Regions from separate parts of the Prochlorococcus sp. MIT 0801 genome, predicted to be linked through region 2. Evidence: predicted binding sites of a transcription regulator. Region 2 holds the regulator's gene; the other holds the start of a gene.
What was found. The regulator NtcA, encoded in region 2, controls nitrogen genes in cyanobacteria. The targets are predictions, from matches to a motif close to GTANCNNNNGNTAC.
Positions count from the first base shown of each region.

Region 1 (7,884 bases), 600 kb from region 2:
GCCGCTATTGGAGCCATAAGGCCCAATGCAGCAGGAGCTACCAGCAAACGCTGAAAAAGTTTCATTGTGTCCTCACACAAATTAAAAACACTTTATATTTATCTTAAGTAACTAAATTGGGCGTATTGCTTGTAACATAGTTAGGAATTATTTTGTATTTTTGAATACGTTATGGAATTATTCTAAGTTATTGTTTTGATTGAATATTTTTTGATTAAGGATAGTCTTGATTTGTTTTGAACTATCTCACTGGAACTTGTGCTCCCATGACTGTAATAACTATTCATTGTCTATAGATCTAGCTTCTGCTCCTAATGCAGATACAACACATCCTGATATCAAGGGAGAAATATTGGATAATTTATTAAGGAGAATTCTTTCTTCTAGCGTAACTAATTGATTGCTTTCTATTCGATTTAGTATATTTTTTATTCTTGTTCTTGTTTCTGAGGAGATCATGAATTTTTACATTTTTTATAACTAATTGCTCTTAATGGGGGCGTTCGCGTTGGACATATTAAGAAAAAGTTTATATTTTCACCTATATGTTTTGTATAAAAAATTACAAATACTTTTTTATTTATTTGTTTTAATTTCAACAAATAATTGTGGGTTATGGTCGATTTTTCTTACAGAAACATTGCTTCTAGCATGGTTATACTTAAGTGCATTGGACCGGATAGATTTTTTCTAGAACGAGCTATTTTCCCTCAAGAAGTATTCTCATCTATGGCACCAGAAGGTTCTCAGTTGGAAATTTGGGGCATAGAGTCATATGGACCAAATTTAGAACAACGCCTTCGAATAACGGCTTCTAACAATGAAGATTCGCTAGTGGCTTAAGATCTTTTGAAATTTCATATTAATTAAAGCAATAGATATCTTTGCGCAAGTGGTAGTGATTCAGCTGGTTCACAAGTCAAAAGCTCTCCATTTGCAAAAACTTCATATGTTTGGGGGTCTACTTCGATTTTGGGTCTTGCATCATTTAGTTTCATTGATTGTTTAGATATTTTTCTTGTGTCTTTAACGGGAGCATAGGAGCGTTCCAATTTGAGTCGTTCAGGGACACCAGCGTCTATTGCGCTCTCGCTTAAGAAAGTCAGGCATGTAGGATTTATCGCCTTTCCAAAGGAAGAAAACATTGGACGACCATGGACTGGTTGTGGAGTCGGAATGGAGGCATTTGCATCTCCCATCTGAGCCCATGCGATACATCCTCCTTTAACTACTAAGTCAGGTTTAATTCCAAAAAAGCCAGGCTTCCAAAGTACTAAGTCTGCTAGTTTTCCAACTTCTACCGAGCCAACATGACCACTGATTCCATGAGCTATCGCTGGATTAATAGTTACCTTTGAGATATATCTTTTCAGGCGATGATTATCATTTCTTTGATTATCCTCTGGTAAAGCTCCTCTTTGAACTTTCATTTTATGAGCAGTTTGAAAAGTCCGGCTAATCACCTCCCCGACTCTACCCATAGCCTGGGAGTCACTAGCAATAATAGAAAAGGCTCCTAAATCGTGGAGTATGTCTTCAGCGGCAATAGTTTCCCGACGTATTCTTGACTCAGCAAAAGCAACATCCTCTGGAATTTTGGGATCCAAATGATGACAAACCATCAACATGTCTAAATGTTCTTCAAGAGTATTTAGAGTGAAAGGCCTAGTTGGATTTGTACTACTGGGAATCACATTTGATTCTCCACAAATTTTGATAATGTCGGGAGCGTGACCCCCTCCAGCTCCTTCGGTATGGAATGTATGAATTGTTCTCCCTTTTATTGCCTGAATTGTATCTTCAACAAAACCAGCTTCGTTTAGGGTATCTGTATGAATACAAACTTGAACGTCTAGTTGATCTGCAACACTTAAGCAGGAATCAATACAGGCCGGTGTCGTTCCCCAGTCTTCATGAAGTTTTAACCCACAAGCACCTGCTCTTATTTGTTCATCTAGTGCTGCTTTGTTAGTTGCATTGCCTTTCCCAAAGAATCCCAGATTAACAGGAAATCCCTCTGCAGATTGCAGCATTCTTGAGATGTGAAATTCTCCTGGTGTACATGTTGTTGCATTAGTACCAGTTGCTGGACCTGTCCCTCCTCCGAGCATTGTCGTGACCCCACTAGCTAAAGCAGTTTCTATTTGTTGTGGACAGATAAAATGAATATGACTATCAATTGCTCCAGCAGTAATAATGTTTCCTTCTCCTGCGATTGCTTCTGTACTGGCTCCAACAATAATGTTGACACCTGCTTGAGTATCAGGATTACCAGCTTTCCCTATACCTGAAATCTTCCCGTCTTTAATGCCAATATCAGCTTTAACAATTCCCCACCAATCTAAAATTAGTGCATTGGTGATAACTGTATCTACTACTCCATTGTCTCTACTTTGTTGTGATTGTCCCATCCCATCACGAATAACCTTGCCTCCACCAAATTTAACTTCGTCTCCATAGTGAGTATGATCCTGTTCAACTTCGAGTATTAAGTCTGTATCTGCAAGTCTAATGCGATCGCCTTTAGTAGGACCATAAGTCTCTGCATAGGCTTGGCGAGAAATTTTGAAAGGCATTTTATTGTTGAAGTGAATCGTTTATAAGTCCGTTAAACCCAAAAATTTTACGGTCTCCTGCATAAGGAACAAGATTAACTTCTCTTTGGTCACCTGGCTCAAATCTGATAGCAGTACCAGCTGGGATGTCTAATCTTTTGCCGAGAGCTTCTTGACGATTAAATTCTAGACCTTTATTTGACTCAAAGAAATGATAATGAGAGCCAATTTGTATTGGTCTATCTGAAGTGTTCGCCACTTTTAGAGTTGTGATTTCTCTTCCTTTGTTGAGTTCAATAAAACCATCTTCGGGAATGAGTTCTCCAGGGATTAAATAAGACATGATTGTAGTTAGCTAATTGGATTGTGAAGTGTTACCAGCTTCGTTCCATCGGGAAAAACAGCTTCTATTTGAACTTCATGGATGAGTTCGGGCACACCCTCCATGACTTGTTCTTTTGTTAGCCATGTAGTTCCCTCGTTCATTAAGGTTGAGACACTCTTGCCATCTCTAGCACCCTCTAGTACTTGAAAACTAAGCCAAGCAACAGCCTCAGGATGATTTAATTTCAAACCTCTATTTAATCTTCGCTCTGCTAAAAGAGCTGCGGTAACTACAAGTAATTTGTCTTTTTCTTGAGGACTTAAGTACATTTTTGAATAGTTAGAATTTTATTTTACTAGCAAAGAAATGCTGAAAAGTTCATGATGGACATTTTGTATCTGTTGATGGATTTTCTTGCATTGGCCAAATCCTCATGTATTCAGGCAAGCTTAATTTTCTTAAAATTCTAGTAAGACTCCAAATCCTATAAAACCAAAATCGAGCTGATTGTGTTGACATGCCTGTGTATCTTGCTGATATGCCATTTTCAAGAAGGCTGCAAGTCATAAAACCCTCAAGTCCAGCTCTTTGTTGTCGGCAGTTGACTAATAAATCAGACAAATCCTTTTGCTTGATTTCTTTAGGTGTTATCCAAGTTAAAGATCCAAATACTGGTCTCTGCTCTAAGCCATGAATTGACTTTAGAGCTTCTCCAGATAGTTCTAATCGATCACTAAATTCATAATGTTTCCTTTGAGAATTCTTCCTGAAGACTTTCAAAGATGATCTCCACACTCCATTACCAAGTTCTTCTCCTGCAGCAGTCCTTCCCAAGCGAACCAAATCAACACACAAAAAGCTTGATGAAGGATCAAGATTAACAGTCATATTTTGTTCGAAAAGACCTCCCTGATAGACAATTAACTCTTGAGGGATCCACTCAAAGTCAGAATTTTTTTCAATTTGAAAAAAACATTTTTGATTTGCCCATCTCCCTTGTGGATTTAGTTTTGACCTGCCTCTACTTCCATAAACTTTCTGAGCTGCTACCGAAGAACATATAGCACTGCTATCTTCTTCAGCGTTTATATTTATTGTGAGTTGATCACCTCCAACGATTCCACCAGCACTATGGAGAATTGGTATTTCACATCTCCCATCTTTTTTATCATTGAATACTCTCATTAATTTTAATGGAGCAGTGCATTTTGCTTGATGAATTGTTTTAACAATATCTTTGTTATTTGATTTTGGCCTCTTGTACAGCCTTAGATCACAAGTTCCATGCCATTGAGATGTCATTGAAAAGCTTTATGGTTTTTGTTCAGTTGGTTTTGAGAAAATAATAAATGTCTGATCTGGTAGACATAATCTATAAAATTGAAATCTATAAAGAATTGAAGCTTGTCTCACGAATTAATCTATCTTACCAAGAGAATTAGTGCTCAAGTGATAGGACATGGCCTTTTACTTCCCTTGTCTGCAAAAGAGAGGACTCAGCTTCGTGGTAAGCGATCAACTGTTGATGGAACTGATGTGATTTTAAATTTGCCTAGAGGAGGAGGTCGGTTGATTCCTGGAGAGGTATTGAAAAGTGAGAATTCACAAGTCTTTGTAATCATAGAGGCCGCTGATGAAGATGTAATAAGAATTAGCTCAGAAAATAGATTGAAATTGTTAAAAGCTGCTTATCATTTAGGTAATAGACATGTTGAAATTGAGTTATATGAGAAAGAGTTATATTTACTTAATGATGTGATTATGAAAAAGATGTTAGAAGGCCAAGGCTTTGAAATAGAAAATTTCCAAAGAGCTTTTTCTCCCGAGTTAGGTGCTTATGAGTAGGAGGTTTGATTAATTCCGTTTATGAAACTTGAGCTTTTACAATTAATGAGCCCATCATTACCAGTTGGCGCTTTTAGTTACTCCGAAGGATTGGAGTGGCTTGTTCAAAACAATAAAGTATATGATGAGACAACACTGTTCAATTGGATTGAAAATGAACTTTCTCGAGGTCAGATAACAATTGAGGCAAGCTCAATTGCTCACATAATGAGAGATTTAGTTAATTGGAAAGATCATAAAGATGTTCAATTTAAGTATGTTATTGAAGAGTGGAATTCTTGGTTGAGTTCACTTAGAGATTCTCCAGAGGTTAGATCTCAACAAATACAAATGGGCGAATCTCTATTGCAGCTTCTCATTGATCTAGAGCATCCTCTTCCTGATTATGAAAAGAAATTTATATGGCCGATAGCTTGGGCTTGGGCTGGAGTATGCTGGGATATATCTCAAATTGATTTGGTGGAGGGTTTTTTATATAGTTGGGTAGCTAATCAATTAAGTGCGGCATTAAGACTATTGTCATTAGGGCCAACAAAAGCTCAACAGCTTCAAAAAAAATCCTTATTACTTATTAAGTCTCAATCAAGTTACTTGTTGCAACAGAATCCGAAAGAAATTTGGATTAGCGATGTTGGCGCCATTATGGCGCAACAATCGCATATAGAACTTTATTCAAGATTATTTAGAAGCTAATGGAAAGTAAATTGAGAGTCGGAATAGCTGGACCAGTAGGGTCTGGGAAAACGGCTATTATTCAGAGACTATGTGAAAACCTAAAAGATAAATTAGAAATTGCAGTAGTCACAAACGATATTTATACGCAAGAAGATGCAAAATTTTTAACTAATTCAAAGGCGTTAGAACCCGAACGTATTAAGGGAGTTGAAACGGGAGGATGCCCACATACAGCGATAAGGGAAGATTGTTCTATAAATCGCATTGCGGTTGAAGAGCTAGAGCATAAATTTACAACTTTAGATTTAGTATTTGTTGAGAGTGGTGGAGATAATCTTGCTGCAAGTTTTAGCCCTGAGTTGGTTGATATATGTATCTATATAATTGATGTCGCAGCCGGGGATAAGATACCCAGGAAAGGTGGACCAGGAATAACACGTTCAGATTTATTAGTAATCAATAAGATTGATCTTGCTGAAATGGTTGGAGCAAGCTTGAAAATAATGGAGAGAGATACTCTATTGATGAGAAAAAATCTTCCTTGGTGCTTTACTAATACCAAAACAGGGGATGGCATAAAAGTAATCGAAGAATTTTTGTGTAATCTGATACCTTCTAAAGGTTAGAAGGTATCAGATTACACAAAAACCTATCTTCGTTTACTGAAATAGCTAGAACTGTCTCATTGGTTACAAAAATAGGGGTGTTCAGTTGGATACTTTCCCTAAACCCCAAGGTGGGCAAACAACTAAATTTAGTTCGTATTTCATGAAGCTTTCAAAGCGCATTTTCGCAGGTTTGGCTACTGCCTCATTAGCAGTAACTGTGACTGCTTGTGGTGGATCAGATTCCTCAGGCAACTTTGATGACACCGTAACTGTTGGAATTCTCCATTCTCTTTCAGGGACAATGGCAATCTCTGAGTCAACTCTTGTTGATACAGAGAAAATGGCTATTGAGGAAATCAATGCAGCTGGCGGTGTAACAGTCGATGGTAAAAGCTATAAAATTGAATACATCGTCGAAGATGGAGCCTCAGATTGGCCTACCTTTGCTGAGAAATCTAAGAAGTTAATCGACCAAGATGGAGTACCAGTTGTCTTTGGTGGCTGGACATCTGCAAGTCGTAAGGCAATGCTTCCAGTTTATGAATCTAAAGATGCATTCCTTTATTACCCAATTCAATATGAAGCACAAGAGTGCTCCAATAATATTTTCTATACAGGAGCAACTCCTAATCAGCAGTCTGAGCCAGCTACGGATTTCATGTATAAGCGCTCACCAGCTGCTGGAGGGGATTTCTTCTTAGTTGGGTCTGATTATGTTTTCCCGAGAACTTCTAATACGATTACTAAAGCTCAAGTTAAACAACTTGGCGGTAAAGTTGTTGGAGAAGACTATCTTCCTTTAGGTAATACAGAAGTTGCTCCTATTATCTCAAAGATAAAAGTTGCTCTTCCTGATGGTGGAATCATCGTTAACACTTTGAATGGTGACCAAAACGTTGCTTTCTTCAAACAAATCCAGGATGCAGGAATCACTCCTTCTAATGGCTATTACGTAATGAACTACTCCATTGCGGAAGAAGAGATTAGTACGATTGGACCTGAGTTCCTTGAGGGGCATTATGGTGCTTGGAACTACATGATGTCTATTGATACTCCAGCCTCAAAGAAATTTGCTAAGAGCTTTAAGAAGAGATGGGGTAGCGACCGTGTTGTAGCTGATCCTCAAGAATCTGCTTACAATATGGTTTACCTTTGGAAGCAGGCAGTTGAAGATGCAGGTACATTTGATGACAATGCTGTTAGAGAAGCATTGGTTGGCCAGACATTCGATGCTCCACAAGGACCAGTAGAAGTTATGCCAAATCATCATCTATCTCAAACAGTGAGAATCGGTGAAATCAACTCTGAAGGTGGATTTACAATCCTTGAAGAAACTGGAGTAGTTGAGCCACAAGCATGGAACCAAAAACATCCAAGTTCAAAAGGTTATGCTTGTGATTGGACTGATCCTAAGAAAGGTGAAAAATATAGGATGTAATTCAATTTTTGACTTATAAATAGATTCTAATAAGGAGCCTTCGGGCTCCTTATTTCTTTAAAAAAACAACCAAGCTAGTGCAACTTTTTCTTGAAAGCCTCTTTAATGGCGTTGCTATTGGCTCAGTTTTGCTTGTCGCAGCACTGGGACTAGCAATTGTCTTCGGTTTAATGGGTGTCATCAATCTTGCTCATGGCGAATTGATGATGCTTGGTGCTTATTCAACATACATAACTCAATTAATTTTTAAACAAGTTTCTTTTTTAAAACCTTTTTATGATTCGTATGTCATAGTAGCTATTTTTATTGCTTTTTTAGTTAGTGGAACAGTTGGGATTCTTTTAGAACGAACAGTTATTAGACGTCTCTATGGAAGTCCTCTTGAAACACTTTTAGCTACATGGGGAGTTAGCCTAATACTTCAACAATTTGTTAGAA
Region 1 covers NZ_CP007754.1:1,621,131-1,629,014, reverse strand. Annotated here, with positions in the region: gene EW15_RS08825 (porin) at 1-80, opposite strand, end outside; gene EW15_RS08820 (hypothetical protein) at 280-459, opposite strand; gene EW15_RS08815 (DUF1830 domain-containing protein) at 616-843, shown strand; gene ureC (urease subunit alpha) at 867-2,576, opposite strand; gene EW15_RS08805 (urease subunit beta) at 2,578-2,898, opposite strand; gene EW15_RS08800 (urease subunit gamma) at 2,907-3,209, opposite strand; gene EW15_RS08795 (urease accessory protein UreD) at 3,259-4,182, opposite strand; gene ureE (urease accessory protein UreE) at 4,285-4,725, shown strand; gene EW15_RS08785 (urease accessory protein UreF) at 4,747-5,418, shown strand; gene ureG (urease accessory protein UreG) at 5,418-6,026, shown strand; gene urtA (urea ABC transporter substrate-binding protein) at 6,169-7,446, shown strand; gene urtB (urea ABC transporter permease subunit UrtB) at 7,524-7,884, shown strand, end outside.
Region 1: the regulator NtcA is predicted to act here: its motif matches at 6,080-6,093, upstream of urtA (urea ABC transporter substrate-binding protein).

Region 2 (7,884 bases):
CTATTTCCAAATTTAATTTTCAAACCTGGCATAACAGAAAGTTTTGTATAATCAAAAAAATCTTTCTCTAAATTACCTAGTCTAATTTCGGGACCAATACTAAGTTTAAGAAAGCCTTGATCACTATCATGCAAATATTTAAAATAAGCTGAATCAATATTAGCTCTTAAGACTAATTCAGAGTCAATTAAAACAGGGGATAAAGGCGTTACAAAATTTTGATGAAGATTATTTTTATTACTTTTCCAGATTTGATATTCACTATCTAAAGAAGAAAAAATACTAGAGCGCCAAAGACTAATCATTTCACTATTTTCAAATTTTTCTGATTCATATCTACCTGTTCCTATCCTAATCTTTAAGTTATTTTTTAAATTGCCAGTCGTAAAATACTGCGACTTTTCGATAAAGCCTCCAAATGCAGATTTAATCTCAGTCTCACCAATTGTTCCATTCCAAGCTCTAGATCTATAAGCAGTAAACATATTGAAAGTTGATTCTTCTAAAATAGGTATTCTAAAAGAGCTTGAATGCCTTAAACCAGAAAATAATCTAGATGTATTTAATGTACTTAAATCATTTAAACTATCAAATTGCCAATTGGCATTACTTGCTTTTAGATTTATATTCAAACCAAATAAGTCAGCAAGATTAATATTTTTATTTTTACTATTTTTATAGCTATTAGTTTTACCTAAAAAAGCTCTATTAAGTAAAAACTGAGGCTGTAGATCAAGTTCTATATTATTATTAATATTCGTTGTATTACTTCTTCTTACCAAGACTAATCCGTCACGATCTTTACTATCTAATATCAATTGAAATTTACTTCTCTTTTTCTTTTGGTCTCCAAATATTCTTTTTCCAATAAAAATTTTCGATCTATTCTCAAGAATTAAATTAGTTTTAGAACTAGTAATAACTAATCTATCATCATCATCTTCTGCGACAACATCTATCCCCTCAAAAGAGATTTGATTTGGATCAAATGGATCATTAGTAAAAACAATTCTATTAGATTTCCAGCCATTTTCCTTAATATTTATTAAATCAGATTTAAATCTCCAGTTATTAATTGAACCAATAGATTTATTAGATCTTGTAATTTTATTTTCTGGTAATTTAATATTTCCAAAAGAAAATTCTATTCCATCATCGTAAGTATTTATTTTGTTATCATTAATTTTATTCTGAGCTTTAACCTGATTTGAACTAGCATCGATTTCCAAATCATTTAATATATTTTTCAAATCTAATATCCCATATGCATCTTTAATACTACCTTCTTTCTTTAACAAATTAAATTCGAATTCTTTAGCTCTAAAATATTGCCCTCCCTTTCTGAATCTAATATTACCCTCAGCAGAAAGAGTACCTGTTGATTTATCATAACTTAACAAGTCAGATCTTAAAATTCCACCATTTATTAGAGCCTTTACATTCCCCTCGGCTAGATAAATATTTTGATCATAATCATATTGCTTATCAGCAAATATTTTAAGAGTTAAAGATGCAACTTTATTATGTTCTAATTTTCTTGAGGATGACCTTTTATAGGTTTCTACTAAATTACCAACAGAAAAATTGTAGTGTTTATCAATAACTGATTTTCCGAGAGAATTCCCCTTTCCTCTTGAGGTCTCAGATAAAGACAGTAATATACTAAACCCCAGAAGTCCAAGGTTTAAAGCCAATAGATATTTTTTATTCGCCGTCAAAAGAGTTAAGCCGACGAAAAGATGATACCGAATAAAGCAATTACAGGAGCTTATTTAGTCCAGTAATTAGCGCGTCATTTTTAGTCCTGGGGACTTTCCAAATCCTTTCTGTTGGGTGTCCTTGTTGGATCACTTGCCAAGAAACCAAACAAAAAGATCCCGACAAAGAAAAAGACGACCGTATAGACGGAAATCTTGAGGGCAAGCATGAATCTAACCAACTAAATAGAGATTTAACCTATCCTATGAAGTCAATAACTCCAATCAAAAAACCAAAGGTGTTACAGACTTTTGGAAATGAATAAAATTTTCATCCCTCGGGAAAGCCAATAAAAGCTAGGAAACAAATAGAAAGATCGATTTTTCTCATACCATTTCCTAAAATTACAAATTTATTTCGTTTTGTGATTTTGCTAGTTTTTCAGCTTTTTTAGACCACATTTATCAAAAATAATATTTTTTTGGTTCATTCCATCACAAGTTTCTACAGTCTCTTCTTCTTTTGGACAAGTTCTCATACAATATCTTGACTCATACAAATCTGAGCTTAGAGAAACGACATGGGACAAAAAACAGCACTTGGATCTTTGCTTAAATCCATTGGCAATTCTGGACAAGGAAAAGTTGTTCCAGGTTGGGGAGCAGTACCTGTCATGGCCTTTATAGGACTTTTACTACTGATTTTTCTAGTGATCATGCTCCAAATTTATAACCAATCACTTCTTTTACAGGGTTTTTCCGTCGACTGGAACGGCTAAATTGGTTAAATTTTGAGCAGTTGAGATTCGCCCATGAATATTTTCGGGGTTGGTTTACCAGAAATTGCTGTTATTGCCGGCTTGGCACTAATTATTTTTGGTCCAAAACGACTTCCCGAATTTGGGCGAACTATTGGAAAAACCTTAAAGGGTCTTCAAAGTGCCTCTACGGAATTTGAGCGTGAAATACAAAACGCCATGAAAGAAGAAGAGTCTGCAAATGAAAACATTGTGGACAAAGAAAATTAATTTCCAGAAAATTAACTAAACATCTAACTATTAAAATCAACAACGATTTTGTTTGATTGGTATGTTGTCCGATGACTTGAAATTATTAGTAGGCTTAGGCAATCCGGGGACTGCGTACGAAAAAACTCGTCATAATGTCGGATTTATAGTGTTAGAAAAAATAGCGAGAAAAAATAATTGTAGCTTTAGTGAAAGCAAAAAACTATTTGGCAGGACTTGTGAATACGGCTCAGGTATAGAAAAAACTAGGCTTTTAATGCCCAACACATACATGAATGAAAGTGGAAAATCAGTAAGATCAACAAAGGATTGGTTTAATTTTAAAAATAATCAATTAATAGTCTTAGTCGACGACATGGATCTCCCTCTGGGAAAAATAAGAGTCCGCTCTAAAGGCAGCTCAGGAGGTCATAATGGATTGAAAAGCATTATCAACCATCTTGGTACTGATGAGTTTAAGCGATTAAAGATTGGTATAGGAGCGCCAAGTAACGACCAACAAGAGAGGAAATCTAAAACTGTTTCTCACGTTTTAGGAAAATTTTCAAAAGATGAATTCATAATATTAGATTTAATCATTCATGAAATAATTAGTTGTATTGAATCAATTACATCTAATAATTGGGAAAAGATAACTACTCGACTAAATTCGTACAAACCTAACATTTAATAACTTTATAAAAATGTATAACAAGCCATCAACTACTGCATATCTTCAAATTCATAAGCAATGCTTTAATCAAAAAAAAGTTGAGGGGATTGTCCGTGCAGGAAATTTTGAGTGGAGTTTTATTTGGGCTTTTAATCAGGGACAACTTTTTGTCGAACCGCCACTAGGCAGGGCGCTAATAAAAGATGCATTAGAGCGCTATTTAGTAAAAGCTGATTATAAACTTGAGTCTGGTGGAGATTACATTTTTACAGTTAGGGCCAAGTTTTAATACTGACTTTAGCTGGCCAAATAAATCTATATTTTAAAAAATCTTCCAATAAAATCAACGCGACAATTGCATCAAGATTCGCAGGAGGAAAAAGAATTTCTTTTGGAAGCCAACGAATAAAATAATTTGGAGGCCAAATTTGCCAATATCTAAATCTTGCTCTTAGCGTTGATCCTCTTTCATTCACATAATTTATATTCAAAAAATTATTTCGTTTTAATTTATTCCCTATATACTTACAATTAGTTCCATCACCAATTATTATATTGATAATGTCGTAATCTTCATTCCATCGAGAAACTAAATCAGAAGATTTATTTAATGAAGCTACACCTGCCTCAATAACTTTTCCGGATTGAATATCAGCCAATAATAAACCACATTTTTTCATTCCAGGATCTATGGATATATAAAGACTCATTTAACTCTTGTTTAGTATAGATTTTGCTAGAGATTTTAATTCCAATGATACGGAGACTTTTTCAGCACTTTGACTATCATCAAGAGCCCTTGTAATAATTTGGAAATCTCCCTTTTTTTTACTAACTAGATATTTTCCTAAATTATTAATTTGATTAGCATTAATTTTCAACTCAGAACTTAATGATCCTCGACGCCTAACCTCAGCTAAAGTTGAAGCCATTAAAAGATTAATCTTCTTACTGATAGTTTCAGAATCTGATTTTAATAAAGATATATTTTCTATCGCAATAACTTCACCTTTCTTTGTAATCATTTTATTTAATGTGACTTCAGGAAATGCATAAACATAATTTTCACCTCTAAGTATATTTCCTGCTGATTTAATCCTAACGACCCAACTTCTATTATCAGCTATCTTTTTTTCAAGTTTCTCAATATCATCTTTACGAACTAATAATATTCTTCGATATTCAGATTGATTTGTTTTTACTAAATTAAAAGCATAAAAATTTGCTTGCTGTAATATACTTTCTATAATTTTTTTAATATCATTCGTTTTATTTAATTTAATAGTCTTAGTTACTAGAGTTTGACCACTACTAATTACTACATTCCCACTCCTAAAAGCATACAAATTTTTCTCTAATTTTTTTAATTCTTTTTCACTCTCTATAATCTTTTCTCGAATATCCTCTAACTGAAATAATCCAACCCTTAAATCTCTATCAAATATAACCATAGTTGCAAATGAAATAGCACTAATAATACTTCCAGTAAAAACAGTTATTAATACAGCGGTACTTTTTGGTCTTAATTTAAATATACTTAAACGCGCTTTGCCAACTTTTGTACCTAAGCGATCACCTAGAGTAGAAAGTATTCCACCCAGGATTAATAGTAAAAGAATTTTCAGCCAGACAGTCACAGAGAGAAAGAAGAAGAATTAATCAAACCTCTTAAACCTTAGTATGCAATGGCCTTCAATTAAATCTTTTCGCAAGCGCTATTGGATCAAATATGGTTATTTTCTTCCTATCTATTGCCAATAAGGAGGAACTTTTCAACTCACCAAGTAGTCGTGTAATAGTAACTCTGGTTGAGCCTATGGCCTCAGCAATGGCTTGATGAGAGAGTCTCAAGTCAATTGTGACTCCTTTTTCCCCAGCCACGCCAAAGTCTCTACATAAAACAAGTAAAAAGCTTGCAAGACGAGAAGACATATCTCTATGAGTCAAAGTTTCAATCATTGTTTCAGTTTGAAGTACCCGACTTGATAAACCTTGTAAAAGTAGCAGCCCAACAGAGGCATCTTGCTCGATTGCATTCCTTACTGATGTGGCTGGGGCAGAAACGAGCTCCACACGAGTAAAGGCAATTGCGTGATAAAAACGATCTGATCTATGTCCTGTTAATAAAGATAAAACTCCAAACAGACTATTTTCTCTTAACAAAGCAACAGTAATTTCTTCGCCCGTTTCATAGACTCTGCTCAATCGAACTGCACCACGTCTTATCAAATAAACCCTTTCTGCAGGATCACCAGGAAAAAAAATAGTTTTTGACCTATCAACTGTTTCAGTAGAGAATCCCTCCAAAGATTTAATTACATCTAAGAGAGACTTATTTGGCGGCAATGGAGAAGATGAATTACCAACCATCTGGCTATTTCTTGGTTGGTTGAAACGAGTAAAGCCACGATAGGAGGTGACCATGTTTAATTAACTGTTCTGAGAACATTAATAAGTCGAGAAAAAACGATATGTAGCCATGGCGACTTTTTTGAACCTAAGTCTTTAATACAAGGCTGTTCGTTCAGGAAATTCTATCTTTTTTTCACTCAAAAAATTGCGACTATTTTTTCAAAAGGTATGAAAAACTACTTTCTCCTGTTTTTTTTGAATCGCTTTTGGGGCCTTAATAGTTTTGAGAACCAATTATTCTTACTCCATACACCACAGATAGTGTTCAATTGGTTGATTAGAAATTTTATGCCGCTAGATTAATTTGAAGACATTCTGATCAAAATCAATATGAATGCACGAGCGAGTATTAATGCTCAACAAAGGGGTTCATCTATGTCAACAGAGACGTCTCTAAGGCCTACCCCCATTAAAAAGCCTTTACAACTAGTTGCGACACAAGGCCAAGTTCAAATCCATACTTCTACTTTCAGAGGCAGTTTTTCTGTTGTTCTTAGTGAGGCAATTAGATCTGCAGGATTAGGAAGCCAGGTTTTAATAGCACAATTTTTGAGAGGTGGAGTCAATCAAGGGCCAAGTGGAGCTATCAATCTTTGCGGGCGACTTGAGTGGTTAAGACCAGCAATTGAAACGTGCTTACCAGAAAAAATATTGGAAGAACATTTATCTTTAAAGAGAAAATATGAAGAAAAAGCGATCAAAGAACTTTGGGAATTTTGTAAAGCACGTTTAATTGAAAAAAAAATAGATAAAATCATTCTTGATGAAATTGGAATGGCTATTAGTCTTGGTTTCATTGAAGAAAATGATTTAATTTTCTTGATAAATAATCGACCATCATCCACAGATATTATTCTTACAGGACCATCAATCCCGCCTAAAGTAATTGAAATGGCTGATCAAATCACTGAATTACGCTGCAATTAAATGTTAAAAAACGATCGTTGGATTGCTGAACAGGCTTCATTAGGAATGCTTGAACCTTTTCAAGAAAAGCTAATAAGACATCTTGAGCCGGAATCAGAAAAATCTCCTGTTTTAAGCTTTGGTTGCTCATCATATGGATATGATTTGCGTCTCTCTTCTAAAGAGTTTTTGATTTTTAGGCATGTCCCTGGAACAGTAATGAATCCGAAAAAGTTTAATCCTGCCAATTTAGAACCCACAGATTTGAAAGAAGACAAAGATGGTAAATATTTTATTTTACCTGCTCACTCTTACGGCCTTGGTGTTGCATTAGAAAAAATGAAAGTACCGCCAAATATTACAGTTATTTGCCTTGGGAAAAGCACCTACGCCCGCCTAGGAATAATCGTAAATACAACTCCTGCTGAAGCAAGCTGGGAAGGTCATCTAACCCTGGAATTCAGTAACAGCTCTGGAGCAGATTGCAGGATTTATGCTGATGAAGGAATTTGTCAATTACTTTTCTTTGAAGGAGATCCTTGCGAAACAACTTACAGTGATAGGAAAGGTAAATATCAATATCAACAAGAAAAAGTAACCCTAGCAAAGGTTTAAATATGAGTTGTGTTCAATTAATAACTTCTACGCCAGACGCTGAAAAAAGCATGGCATATATTGCCAGGGTTAGTAATCCAAAAAATCAAGACAATGATGATTTTACAAAATTAATTGGGTATTGCATTAAAAATGAACATTGGAGCGTATTCGAGCAAGCTTATATGACTTTACAAATAGAAACTACTAGAGGAATTGCTGCACAAATTTTAAGACATCGATCATTTACCTTTCAAGAATTCTCACAACGCTATGCCGATAGCATGCAATTAGGAGAAATTCCTATCCCCGAATTAAGAAGACAAGATAATAAAAATAGACAAAATTCTATATCAGACTTGCCAGAAGAAATTATCAATACATTCAACAAAAAAATCAAACATCAATTTAATCAGAATAAAGAACTTTATGAAGAGATGTTAGAAGCTGGAATCGCCAAAGAATGTGCAAGATTTGTACTTCCACTTGCTACGCCAACCAGAATTTACATGACAGGATCATGTCGCTCGTGGATTCATTACATAAATCTTAGAACTGGTCATGGCACGCAAAAAGAGCATATGGAGATTGCACA
Region 2 covers NZ_CP007754.1:296,184-304,067, reverse strand. Annotated here, with positions in the region: gene EW15_RS01565 (DUF3769 domain-containing protein) at 1-1,694, opposite strand, end outside; gene EW15_RS10410 (photosystem II reaction center protein I) at 1,799-1,927, opposite strand; gene psbH (photosystem II reaction center phosphoprotein PsbH) at 2,279-2,476, shown strand; gene EW15_RS01555 (TatA/E family twin arginine-targeting protein translocase) at 2,510-2,725, shown strand; gene pth (aminoacyl-tRNA hydrolase) at 2,787-3,395, shown strand; gene EW15_RS01545 (DUF3146 family protein) at 3,409-3,666, shown strand; gene EW15_RS01540 (hypothetical protein) at 3,650-4,087, opposite strand; gene EW15_RS01535 (DUF3084 domain-containing protein) at 4,088-5,014, opposite strand; gene ntcA (global nitrogen regulator NtcA) at 5,070-5,747, opposite strand; gene EW15_RS01525 (cob(I)yrinic acid a,c-diamide adenosyltransferase) at 6,165-6,716, shown strand; gene dcd (dCTP deaminase) at 6,717-7,310, shown strand; gene thyX (FAD-dependent thymidylate synthase) at 7,313-7,884, shown strand, end outside.